3 linked regions of the Phenylobacterium montanum genome follow. The protein of the gene in region 1 binds, or shares a complex with, the protein of each later gene. Links are inferred from orthologs where the notes say so. Each region holds a gene or a part of one and is shown on either strand. Other genes may lie near its edges.

Evidence for each region. Proteins that work in one complex are often made in the same cells at the same time.
Region 2: the proteins of KCG34_RS18690 (region 1) and accC are in contact, whole or in part, in a solved structure (PDB 8UXZ), measured with the Escherichia coli proteins. The link is inferred for Phenylobacterium montanum from one-to-one orthologs.
Region 3: the proteins of KCG34_RS18690 (region 1) and KCG34_RS19295 are in contact, whole or in part, in a solved structure (PDB 8UXZ), measured with the Escherichia coli proteins. The link is inferred for Phenylobacterium montanum from one-to-one orthologs.

What each region holds. Positions count from the first base shown.
Region 1 is NZ_CP073078.1:4,108,543-4,112,867, reverse strand. What follows is about bases 1,326-4,325. They hold KCG34_RS18690 (acetyl-CoA carboxylase carboxyltransferase subunit beta), read left to right. Parts: upstream 1,326-2,348; coding sequence 2,349-3,302; downstream 3,303-4,325. Other genes in these bases: KCG34_RS18685 (bifunctional folylpolyglutamate synthase/dihydrofolate synthase), read left to right, coding at 3,319-4,325; trpA (tryptophan synthase subunit alpha), read left to right, coding at 1,516-2,352; trpB (tryptophan synthase subunit beta), read left to right, coding at 1,326-1,519. Outside these bases: KCG34_RS18705 (phosphoribosylanthranilate isomerase), read left to right, coding at 1-282; more of trpB, read left to right, coding at 299-1,325.
Region 2 is NZ_CP073078.1:5,327,670-5,331,214, reverse strand. The notes cover bases 1-2,882. They hold accC (acetyl-CoA carboxylase biotin carboxylase subunit), read left to right. Parts: upstream 1-710; coding sequence 711-2,054; downstream 2,055-2,882. Other genes in these bases: KCG34_RS24390 (DUF2155 domain-containing protein), read right to left, coding at 2,679-2,882; aat (leucyl/phenylalanyl-tRNA--protein transferase), read left to right, coding at 2,059-2,727; accB (acetyl-CoA carboxylase biotin carboxyl carrier protein), read left to right, coding at 207-707; KCG34_RS24410 (type II 3-dehydroquinate dehydratase), read left to right, coding at 1-183. Also shown: more of KCG34_RS24390, read right to left, coding at 2,883-3,299; outer membrane lipid asymmetry maintenance protein MlaD, read right to left, coding at 3,301-3,545. UniProt on the Escherichia coli protein: This protein is a component of the acetyl coenzyme A carboxylase complex; first, biotin carboxylase catalyzes the carboxylation of the carrier protein and then the transcarboxylase transfers the carboxyl group to form malonyl-CoA.
Region 3 is NZ_CP073078.1:4,226,563-4,230,039, reverse strand. What follows is about bases 664-3,477. They hold KCG34_RS19295 (acetyl-CoA carboxylase carboxyltransferase subunit alpha), read right to left. Parts: upstream 2,645-3,477; coding sequence 1,682-2,644; downstream 664-1,681. Other genes in these bases: KCG34_RS19290 (aldo/keto reductase), read right to left, coding at 2,729-3,477; KCG34_RS19300 (threonine aldolase family protein), read left to right, coding at 664-1,608. Also shown: KCG34_RS19305 (epoxide hydrolase family protein), read left to right, coding at 1-559; more of KCG34_RS19300, read left to right, coding at 601-663. UniProt on the Escherichia coli protein: Component of the acetyl coenzyme A carboxylase (ACC) complex. First, biotin carboxylase catalyzes the carboxylation of biotin on its carrier protein (BCCP) and then the CO(2) group is transferred by the carboxyltransferase to acetyl-CoA to form malonyl-CoA.

The DNA.
Region 1 (4,325 bases):
TATGACGGCCTTGTCGAGCACCTGATGTTCGACGCCAAGCCGCCCAAGGGCGCGGACCTGCCCGGCGGCATGGGCGCCAGCTTCGACTGGACGATCCTGGCCGGTCGGCGCTTTCAGCGGCCGCATTTCCTGGCCGGCGGGCTCGATCCCTGGAACGTGCGCGAGGCCGCAAAGGCCTCCGGCGCCCCGCTGGTGGATGTTTCCTCTGGCGTGGAGCGCGGCCCGGGGCTAAAGGACCCCGGCCTCATTTCCGCCTTCCTGGACGCCGTACGCCGCGTTTAACCTTTTAGGTCATTCAGTGAACGTCACCGCCAAACCAAACGACTACAGCGCCTATCCGGACGCCGTGGGCCGCTTCGGCGACTATGGCGGCCGCTATGTGGCCGAAACCCTGATGCCGCTGGTGCTGGACCTGGACCGGGCCTATGCCGCGGCCAAGGCCGATCCCGAGTTCCAGGCCGAACTGAAGGGTTTCCTGACCCACTATGTCGGCCGGCCCAGCCCGCTCTATTTCGCCGAGCGGCTGACCGCCCACCTCGGCGGCGCCAAGATCTATTTCAAGCGCGAAGAGCTGAACCACACCGGCGCGCACAAGATCAACAATTGCATGGGCCAGATCCTGCTGGCCATGCGCATGGGCAAGACCCGCATCATCGCCGAGACCGGCGCCGGTCAGCATGGCGTGGCCACGGCGACGGTCTGCGCCCGCTTCGGCCTGCCCTGCGTGGTCTATATGGGCTCGACCGACGTCGAGCGGCAAAAGCCCAACGTGTTCCGCATGAACCTTTTGGGCGCCGAGGTCCGCCCCGTCACCAGCGGCACCGGCACGCTGAAGGACGCCATGAACGAGGCCATGCGCGATTGGGTCACCAACGTGCACGACACCTACTACATCATCGGCACAGCGGCCGGCCCGCACCCCTATCCGGCCATGGTGCGCGACTTCCAGGCGGTGATCGGCCACGAGACGCGAGCCCAGATTCTGGAAGCAGAGGGACGCCTTCCCGACGCGGTGGTGGCCTGCATCGGCGGCGGCTCGAACGCGATCGGCATCTTCCACCCGTTCCTGGCCGACGAGGGCGTGCGCCTGGTCGGGGTCGAGGCCGCCGGCCACGGCATCTCCACCGGCCTGCATGCCGCCTCCCTGACCGGCGGCCGCCCGGGCGTGCTGCACGGCAACAAGACCTATCTGCTGCAGAACGAGGACGGGCAGATCACCGACGCCCACTCGATCTCGGCGGGCCTGGACTATCCCGGCATCGGGCCGGAGCACGCCTTCCTGCACGACATCGGCCGGGCCCAGTACCTTTCGGCCACCGACGACGAAGCCCTGGAGTGGTTCCAGCGCTGCGCCGAGCTGGAAGGCATCATCCCCGCGCTCGAACCCGCCCACGCCATGGCCCGTCTGCCCGACGTGGTGCGCGAGGTCGGCAAGGACGGGATCGTGGTGCTGCTGCTGTCTGGCCGCGGCGACAAGGACGTGGCCACGGTCGCCGATCACCTGGGACGTAAGATTTGACGGTTCAACGTATCGAACGGCGCTTCGCCGCGCTGAAGGCCGAAGGCCGCGCCGGCTTCGTCGCCTACGTCATGGCGGGCGATCCCGACCGGGAAACGGCTCTGGCCATCCTGAAGGGCCTGCCCGCCGCCGGGGCCGACCTGATCGAGCTGGGCTATCCCTTTTCCGATCCCATGGCCGAGGGGCCGCCGATCCAGCGCGCCGCCCAGCGGGGCCTCGCCGCCGGCATGACCCTGAGCGGGACCCTGGCCCTCGCCCATGCGTTCCGTAAGGGCGACCAGGACACCCCGATCATCCTGATGGGCTATCTGAACCCGCTTCTGTCCTACGGTCTCGAGGCCTTCGCGGCCGATGCGGCGGCGGCCGGGGTCGACGGGCTGATCGTGGTCGATTGCCCGCCGGAAGAGGCCGATCCATTGCTGGACGCCCTGGACCAGGAAGCGGTCGCCCTGATCCGCCTGGCGACCCCGACCTCGGACGATGCGCGGCTGCAGGTGGTGGTCCGGCGCACGTCGGGCTTCGTCTACTATGTTTCGGTCGCCGGGGTGACCGGGGTCAAGGAAGCCGACGCGGACGCCGTGGCGCCAGCCGTGGCGCGGGTGCGCAAGGCCTCGGGCCTGCCGGTCGCGGTCGGTTTCGGCGTCAAGACGCCTGAGCGCGCCGCCGCGGTCGCCCGTGTGGCCGACGCGGTGGTGGTGGGCTCGGCCCTGGTCGAACAGATCGCCGAAGCCGCGCCAAACGAAAATGTGACTACGCGAGTTCTGGATACCGCGCGCGCCCTGGCCCAGGCTGTGCGTCGCGCGAGAATCGACCAAGGTTCCGTCCCGGCATGAGCATGTCCGAAGCCAAAGGCCCCCGCGGGGGACAGGGCGTCCCTCCGGGCGCATCGACTTCCAACCAACGCCCGGCCCGGGAACGGGGCGGCTGGCTGGCCAAGATCGCGCCTGGCGTGCGCAACCTGGTCGCCAAGCGCGACACGCCCGAGAACCTGTGGGTCAAGTGCCCCGACACCGGCGAGATGATCTATCGGCCCGACCTGGAGGCGGCCCTCTGGGTCACTCCGGCCGGCCGGCACATGCGCATCGGGCCGAAGCTGCGCTTCGCCTATACTTTCGACGGCGGCGCCCACGATGTGGTCGCGATCCGCAAGACCAATGACGACCCGCTGAAGTTCGTCGAGGGCAAGCCCTACAAGGACGCCCTGGCGGCGGCCCGCAAGTCCACCGGCGAGACCGACGCGGTGGCCGTCGCGGCCGGCGAGATCAAGGGCGTCAAGTCCGTGGTCATGGTGCAGGACTTCGCCTTCATGGGCGGGTCCCTGGGCATGGCGGCCGGCGAAGGCTTCATCGCCGCGGCTGAAGAGGCGCTGAAGCGCGAAGTTCCCCTGGTGGCCTTCACCGCCTCGGGCGGGGCGCGAATGCAGGAGGGCGCTATCGCCCTGATGCAGATGGCCCGCACCACCCTGGCCATCCAGGAGCTGAAGAAGGCCCGCCTGCCCTATATCGTGGTCCTGACCGATCCCACCACCGGTGGGGTGACGGCCAGCTATGCCATGCTGGGCGACATCCACCTGGCCGAGCCCGGCGCCCTGATCGGCTTCACCGGCCCCCGCGTGATCGAGCAGACCATCCGCGAGACCCTGCCGCCCGGCTTCCAGCGCTCGGAATACCTGGTGGAAAAGGGCATGGTCGACCGGGTTGTGGGGCGACGCGAGCTGCCGGCCACGTTGGGCTCGATCATGACCACGCTTCTGATGGGGCGCGCTCGCCGCCCCGCCGCTTAAGGCCATCATCTAAGCCATGTATGACCCCTTGCGCGCCCAGGACGTGCTGGTCGAGCGCCTTCGCGCCCTGCACCCCTCGCTGATCGACCTGACCACCGGCCGCATCCTGCGCCTGCTGGACGCTCTCGGGCGGCCGCAGGACAAGCTGCCGCCGGTGATCCACGTGGCCGGCACCAACGGCAAGGGCTCGACCACCGCCTTCCTGCGCGCCATGGCCGAGGCGGCCGGGTTGAAGGTCCACGTCCTGACCTCGCCGCACCTGGTCCGCTTTGTCGAGCGCATCCGCGTCGCCGGGACCCTGCTGACCGAAGCCCAGCTGGAAAATCTGATCGAACAGGCCGAAACCGCCAACGCCGGCGAGCCGATCAGCTTCTTCGAAATGACCACGGCCATTGCGCTGAAGGCCTTCGCCGATACGCCCGCCGACCTCTGCATCATCGAGGTAGGTCTGGGCGGGCGCTTCGACGCCACCAATGTGTTCGACAGCCCGGCGGTGACCGTGATCACCCCGGTCGACTACGACCACCTGGAGCTGCTGGGCCCAGAGCTCGGCAAGATCGCCTGGGAGAAGGCCGGCATCCTGCGCGCCGGCCGCCCCTGCGTCTGCGCCCGGCAGATGGAGGAGGCTCTCGGCGTGATCGAGGCCGAATCCGAGCTGGTCGGCGCGCCGATCACCCTGATGGGCCGCGACTTCGACGCTTTCGAAGACCAGGGCCGCCTTCGGGTGCAGCTGGAGGATCGCCTGCTCGACCTGCCCCCGCCCAGCCTGTTCGGCCAGCACCAGTTCGACAACGCCGGCCTGGCGGTGGCGGCGATCGTCAAGCTCGGCGATCCGCGCATCACCGACGAAGCCATAGCCAAGGGTGTCGCCTCTGCCGTCTGGCCGGCTCGCTTCCAGCGCCTGATCAAGGGGCCGCTCGGCGAGAGGGCCCAGGCGCGCGGCGCCGACCTCTGGATCGACGGCGGCCACAACCCGCACGCCGGCCGCGCCCTGGCCGACGCCGTCCGCCGGCTCTCCGCCAA
Region 2 (3,545 bases), 1.2 Mb from region 1 along the record:
GCGCTGAAGGCCCTGAGCATACCGATCGTCGAGTGCCACCTGTCGAACCCTGCGGCGCGCGAGGAGTTTCGCAGGCACACTTTCGTCTCCCTGGCGGCGACGGGGCTGGTCAGCGGCTTCGGCGCCAGGAGCTATGAACTCGCTATCGAGGCGGCGGCGCAAGCGGCCAAGGCCTCGGCCTGAATAAGAACAAGGTTTTTCAATCCATGAACGATTCCAAGGGACCCGTGTCTAAGGACTCCGGCGGCTCGATCGACCCCAGGCTGGTGCGCAAGCTGGCCGACATCCTGACCGACACCGGCCTGACCGAGATCGAGGTCGAACAGGGGGGCCTGAAGATCCGCGTCGCCCGCGAGATCTCGGTGGCCGCCGCGCCGGCGCACTATGTCGCCGCGCCCGCGCCCATGGCCGCGCCGGCCGCTGCGCCTGTGGCCGCCGCCCCCGCGGCTGCGCCCGCCGCCGAGCCCGAGCGCGGCGAGCAGGTCAAGTCGCCCATGGTCGGCACCGTCTATCTGCAGCCCCAGCCGGGCGCCGCCTCGTTCATCAAGGTGGGCGACCAGGTCTCGGCCGGGCAGACGCTGCTGATCATCGAGGCCATGAAGACCATGAACCCGATCCCCGCCCCGCGCGCCGGGACGGTGCTGAAGATCCTGGTCGAAGACGCCCAACCGGTGGAATTCGGCGAAGCCCTGGTGGTGATCGAGTAGGCGATGTTCGACAAGATCCTGATCGCCAACCGCGGCGAGATCGCGCTCCGCGTCATCCGCGCCTGCAAGGAGATGGGCATCGCCACCGTGGCGGTGCACTCCGAGGCCGACGCCAGCGCCATGCACGTGCGCCTGGCCGACGAGAGCGTCTGCATCGGCCCGGCGGCGGCGGCCAAGAGCTATCTGAACATCCCCTCGATCATCGCCGCCTGCGAGATCACCGGGGCCCAGGCGGTGCATCCTGGGTACGGGTTCCTGTCGGAGAACGCCCGCTTCGCCGAGATCGTCGGCGCGCACGGCTATACCTTCATCGGGCCCAAGCCCGAGCACATCCGCATGATGGGCGACAAGATCACCGCCAAGCAGGCGGTGAAGACCGCCGGGATTCCGGTGGTGCCGGGCTCTGACGGCGGGGTCTCGACCGAGGAGGAGGCCTTCGCCGCGGCCGAGGCGATCGGCTTTCCGGTGCTGATCAAGGCCGCCGCCGGCGGCGGCGGGCGCGGCATGAAGGTGGCCCAGGACCGCGAGGGCCTGGCCGAGGCGGTCTCCACCGCCCGGTCCGAGGCCCGGGCGGCGTTCGGCGACGACACAGTCTATATGGAGCGCTACCTGGGCCGGCCGCGGCACATCGAGCTGCAGGTGGTGGCCGACAGCTTCGGCAATGTGGTGCATCTGGGCGAACGCGACTGCTCGCTGCAGCGCCGCCACCAGAAGGTGATGGAGGAGGCCCCCTCCCCCGCCATCGACGCCGCCACCCGGGCGAAAATCGGCAAGGTGGTGGTCGATGCGATCAAGGCCATCGGCTATCTGGGCGTCGGCACCATCGAGTTCCTGTACGAGGACGGCGAGTTCTTCTTCATCGAGATGAACACCCGCCTGCAGGTCGAGCACCCGGTCACCGAGGCCATCACCGGCATCGACCTGGTGCGCGAACAGATCCGCATCGCCGCCGGCCTGCCGCTGTCGTTCACCCAAGACGAGGTGCTGTTCGAGGGCCACGCCATCGAGTGCCGCATCAACGCCGAGAACCCGCGCACCTTCACCCCCTCGCCGGGGCTGGTGACCGATTTCCATGCGCCGGGCGGCCTGGGCGTGCGGCTGGATTCGGCGCTCTATGCCGGCTACTCGATCCCGCCCTATTACGACAGCCTGGCCGGCAAGCTGATCGTGCACGGCCGCGACCGGGCCGAGTGCATCGCCAGAACCCGCCGCTGCCTGGGCGAGATGGTGGTGGACGGGATCGAGACCACCATTCCGCTGTTCCAGGACCTGCTGGTCCAGCCGGACATCATCGAAGGGTCGTACAACATCCACTGGCTGGAGCAGTGGATCCGACAGGGCGGATGAGCGCGTGCCCCGATCTTCAGGGACAGGGGGCTTCACGGTCGAAGACCTGATCGAGTGCTATCGCCGGGGCGTGTTCCCGATGGCGGACGCGCGCGAAGACGATCGCATCTTCCTGGTCGATCCCGAGCACCGGGGGGTGATCCCGCTGCACACGGTGCACATCCCCCGCCGCCTGGCCCGCACCATCCGGGCCGAGGTGTTCCAGGTGCGCATCGACACTGCCTTCGACGCCGTGGTCGCCGCCTGCGCCGCCGCCAAGCCGGGGCGCGAGGAGACCTGGATCAACGCGCCGATCCAGGCCCTCTACGGCCAGCTCTACCGCCTGGGCCTGGCCCACAGCGTCGAGTGCTGGCTTGAAGGGGTGCTGGTCGGCGGCCTCTATGGCGTCAGCCTGGGCGGTGCCTTCTTCGGCGAGAGCATGTTCTCCAGAGCTCGCGACGCCAGCAAGGTCGCCCTGGCGCACCTGGTCGCCCGGCTGAGCGCCGGCCAGTTCCGCCTGCTGGACACCCAGTTCATGACCGAGCACCTGGCCCAGTTCGGCGCGGTGGAGATCCCCCGCGCCCTCTATCGCAGGAAGTTGGACGAGGCCCTGGCGCGCGACGCCGACTTCTACCGCCTGCCGGCCTATGTGGACGGCGCGGCCGTCTTGCAGGCGATCAGCCAGGCGTCATAGACCGGATGCTGGAACAGGTTCAGTCCGGGTGAATTGGCGTAAATCCAGCCGCGAAACACCTGCTTGCCGGGCGGGGGCGGCTGGTCGTCCGGCCCCTTGGGCTGGGAGATGATCTCCACGTGGGCGACCGCGTCGGTGATGGTCTCGTCGGGCGCGGTGGTCTCGCAGGCGCGGACGATGAAGATCAGCGACTTGTAGCGGATCGGCTGGTTGATCGGGGCCTCGAAGCGCAGGGTCTCGGCCGAGACCTTGTCCAGGGCCTGCAGCACCGCCACCGCATAGCGCGGCCGCTTCAAGGGCTCGACCGGCTTGGAAGGCGCGGGATTGGATGAGGCCGGCTCGCCCTGGTCCTCGTCGTCGTTCGAAGCCGCCTCCATCGGCGGCGAGGGGCTTGGCGCCTCGGGCTCGGCTGCGGGCGGGGCGGCCGCCGGTTGTGCGGGCTTCAGCGCCGCCGCCGGCTTGGGGGCGGCGGGCGCGGCGGGCTCCTGCTGGGCGCGCACCAGGCCGCCCACGCCCAGCGCCAGGACGATGGCGGCCCCGGCGCCGGCGAGCAGCAGCGGGCGCGCCGCCATCTCAGTGGCCTCCGTTGCTGGCCGGGACGCCGTAGGGATCGGCGGCCGGAGCGGGCGAGGCGGCGGGCGCCGCAGCAGCCGGGGCGGACGAAGCCGCCGGGCTCTGCGGGCGGATGAACTGGCCGATCAGGCCGAACAGGTCCACCGCCCCTTGCGTGTTCTGAAACTCGTCGCCCGGCTTCATGTCGCCCTGGGCGCCGCCGGGTTCGATGGCGATGTGCGAGCCGCCCAGGAGGCCGTCGCTGG
Region 3 (3,477 bases), 120 kb from region 1 along the record:
CATCCACCTGAACATGATCGGCTTCCGGCCGAAGGGTGGCCCGACCAGCGAGGCCGAGACCGCCTGGCTGGCGCGCACCCAGGCGGCGATGCAGATGCTGGGCGCCTATTTCGGCCTGCAGATGTCCAAGCCGCAGTCCCTGGCCTGGCTGGGCGCCGGCAATCCGGTGGGCCAGGCGGCGTGGATCCTGGAGCGGTTCTACGACTGGTCGGACCTGCGCACCAAGAAGATCGACGAAGCCTACAAGCTGGATCAGCTGATCACCAACATCATGATCTATGTGATGACCGGCTCGTTCACGACGGGAGCTTGGTACTATCGGGCGCTGCTGGAGGAAGGCGGCCTGGCCCAGATCGAGGCCGGGGTGCGCTGCGAGACCCCGACCGCCTTCGCCAACTTCCCGGGCGAGGCGCTCTACCAGGCGCCGCCCCGGACCTGGGCCGAGCGCGCCTACAACATCACGCGCTGGACCGAGATGCCCTCGGGCGGCCACTTCGCCGCCATGGAGGAGCCGGAGCTGTTCGTCAACGACGTCCGGGCCTGGGCGCGCGAGCTCTAGCGGGGTTGTGGCGAGGGCGCCTGACCCGTTAAAGCCCCGTCATGCTCAGACAAGACTTCGCCTCCGACAACACCCACGGCGCCGCCCCCGAGGCGCTGGACGCCCTGGTCGCTGCCAATGCCGGGGCGGTCGATTCCTATGGCGAGGACGGCTATTGCGCCCGCGCCGCCGACCTGATCCGCGGGCTGCTGGACGCCGACGCTGAGGTGCGCTTCGTCGCCTCGGGCACCGCCGCCAACGCCATTTCGCTGGCGGCGCTCTGCCGCCCGTTCGAGCGGGTGCTGGCGCATGCGGAGGCCCACGTCGCGGTGGCGGAGACCGGCGCCCCGAACGCCTTTGGCCACGGCCTGACAATCCGCGGCCTTCCCGGCGCTTCGGCGCGCATCGATTCAGAGGCTCTGAAGGCCGTGCTGGCCGAGCCCGAGCACGCCCACGCCCAGCCGCCGGCGGCCCTGTCCCTGACCCAGGCCACCGAATACGGCGCGGTCTATGGGCTGGACCACCTGCGCCGGCTGACGGCCGCGGCCAAGGCCAAGGGGCTGGGCGTCCACATGGACGGCGCGCGCCTGGCCAACGCCATCGCCGCCGGCTTCGACCCCAAGGCCATCCCGGGCCTGGGCGTCGACCTGCTGGTCGTCGGCGGAACCAAGGCCGGCATGACGCCCACCGAGGCCCTGGTGATCTTCGACAAGGCCCTGGCGCGCCGCTTCGACGCCCGGCTGAAGAACGCCGGGCAATTGCCGTCCAAGAGCCGCTTCTACGCCGCCCCCTGGATCGGGATGCTGGAGAGCGGCGCCTATCAGCGTCACGCCGCCCACGCCAACGCCATGGCCCGCAAGCTGGCGGCCGAGTGCGGGCTGAAGGCGCTGCACCCGGTGGAGTCCAACGGACTCTTCGCCGAGCTCAGCCCCGAACGCCACAAACGCCTGACCGACGCCGGCTGGCTGGCCTTCCGCTGCGACGACGGCTCGGTCCGCTTCATGTGCGCCTGGGCGACGACCGAGGCGGTGGTGGAGGAACTGGCGGCGGCGATCCGGGCTACGGCCTGAAAAATCGGCGCGCCCCCTTTACCCGCTCACCGGGGTGAGCGGGTAAAGGGGAAATTCCCGCGACGGCCTGAGGCTAAGCCGCCCCGCTGCGCCCGATCGCATAGAACCGATCGGCCCGCTGCTTGCGCAGGGCGTCAGGAGAGAGGTCGGCGAGCCGGCCCAGTTCCTCTTCGATCACGTCGCCCGTGCGGCGAATGGCTTCCTCGGGGTTGGCGTGGGCGCCGCCGAGGGGCTCTTCGATGATGCGGTCGACGATCTTCTGCTGCAGCAGGTCCTGGGCGGTCATCTTCCAGGCCGTGGCCAGGCGTCCCGCCTCGCCGCGGTCGCGGAACAGGATCGAAGCGCCGGCTTCCGGCGAGGCCACCGACAGCACCGCGTGCTCCAGGATCAGCACCCGGTTTGCCGAGACGATGGCCAGGACCCCGCCCGAGCCCCCCTCGCCGATGATGGTGGCGACCATGGGCACGCCCAGGGTCAGGCAGCGCTCGGTGGAGCGGGCGATGGCCTCGCCCTGGCCGCGCTCCTCGGCGCCCAGGCCCGGATAGGCGCCCGAGGTGTCGCCGAAGCTGATCACCGGCAGATTGTACTGGTCGGCCAGGTCCATCAGGCGCACCGCCTTGCGATAGCCCTCGGGCCGCGCCAGGCCGAAATTGTGCTTGATGCGGGTGGTGGTGTCGTGGCCCTTCTCGTTGCCGATCACCACCACGGGATTGCCGCGGAACCGGCCCAGGCCGCCGACGATCGCCTGGTCGTCGCCGAAGCGGCGGTCGCCGCGCAGCTCGACATAGTCGTCGATCAGGCCGGCGATGTAGTGGGTGCAGTGCGGCCGCTCGGGGTGGCGGGCGACCTGGATCTTCTGCCAGGTGTCCAGCTTGGAATAGGCGTCGCGGCGCATGGCCTCGGCCCGCTGGCGCAGCGAGGCGATCTCGTTGTCGAAGGCGCCGGACCCGGCGGTGTCCGACAGCTTGGACAGTTCGTCGATCTTGGCTTCCAGGTCGGCGATCGGCCGTTCGAAGTCGAGGTAATGCGCGGACATGCGGTCCTTTGTGGCGTCGCCGTGGGCGAAGCGGCGGAAATTAGGCGGGAAGAGCCCCGCCCGCAAGCCGCCGCTTTCGACCCCTTAGCGCCCGACCATGCTCATCATCTGCTCGGTGTAACGCGCGCCGGCGAAGGCCGAGGCGGGGGCGGCCTCATTGATGGCCTTCAGGTCCTCGCCCGTCAGCTTCACCGCGGCCGAGGCGGCGTTGTCCTCCAGGTGGGCGATCTTGCGGGCGCCGGGGATCGGGATGATGTCCGGCCCCTGGTGCAGCAGCCAGGCCAGGGCCAGTTGCGCCGGCGTGGTCCCCTTGGCCTCGGCCACGCGCTTCAGCGCCTCGACCACCGCCATGTTGTGGGCCATGGCGTCGGCCTGGAAGCGCGGCAGGGCGCGGCGGAAATCGCCTTCCTCGAATTCCTCCGAGACGCTGATCTTGCCAGTCAGGAAACCACGGCCCAGCGGGCTGTAGGGCACGAAGCCGATGCCGAGCTCGCGGCACAGGGGCAGAATCTCGGCCTCGGGGTCGCGGGTCCAAAGGGAATACTCCGACTGCAGGGCGGTGATCGGATGGGTGGCGTGAGCGCGGCGGATGGTGGCGGCGCCGGCCTCGGAGAGGCCCAGGAAGCGGACCTTGCCCGCCTTGACCAGGTCGGCCATGGCCCCGACCGTCTCCTCGATCGGCACGTCCGGATCGACGCGGTGCTGGTAGAACAGGTCGATGTGGTCGAGCTTCAGCCGCTTGAGCGAGGCGTCGGCCACCGCCTTGACGTTCTCCGGCCGGCTGTCGACCCCGGCCGGGCGCGGCCCGCCGGCCAGCTTGAAGCCGAACTTGG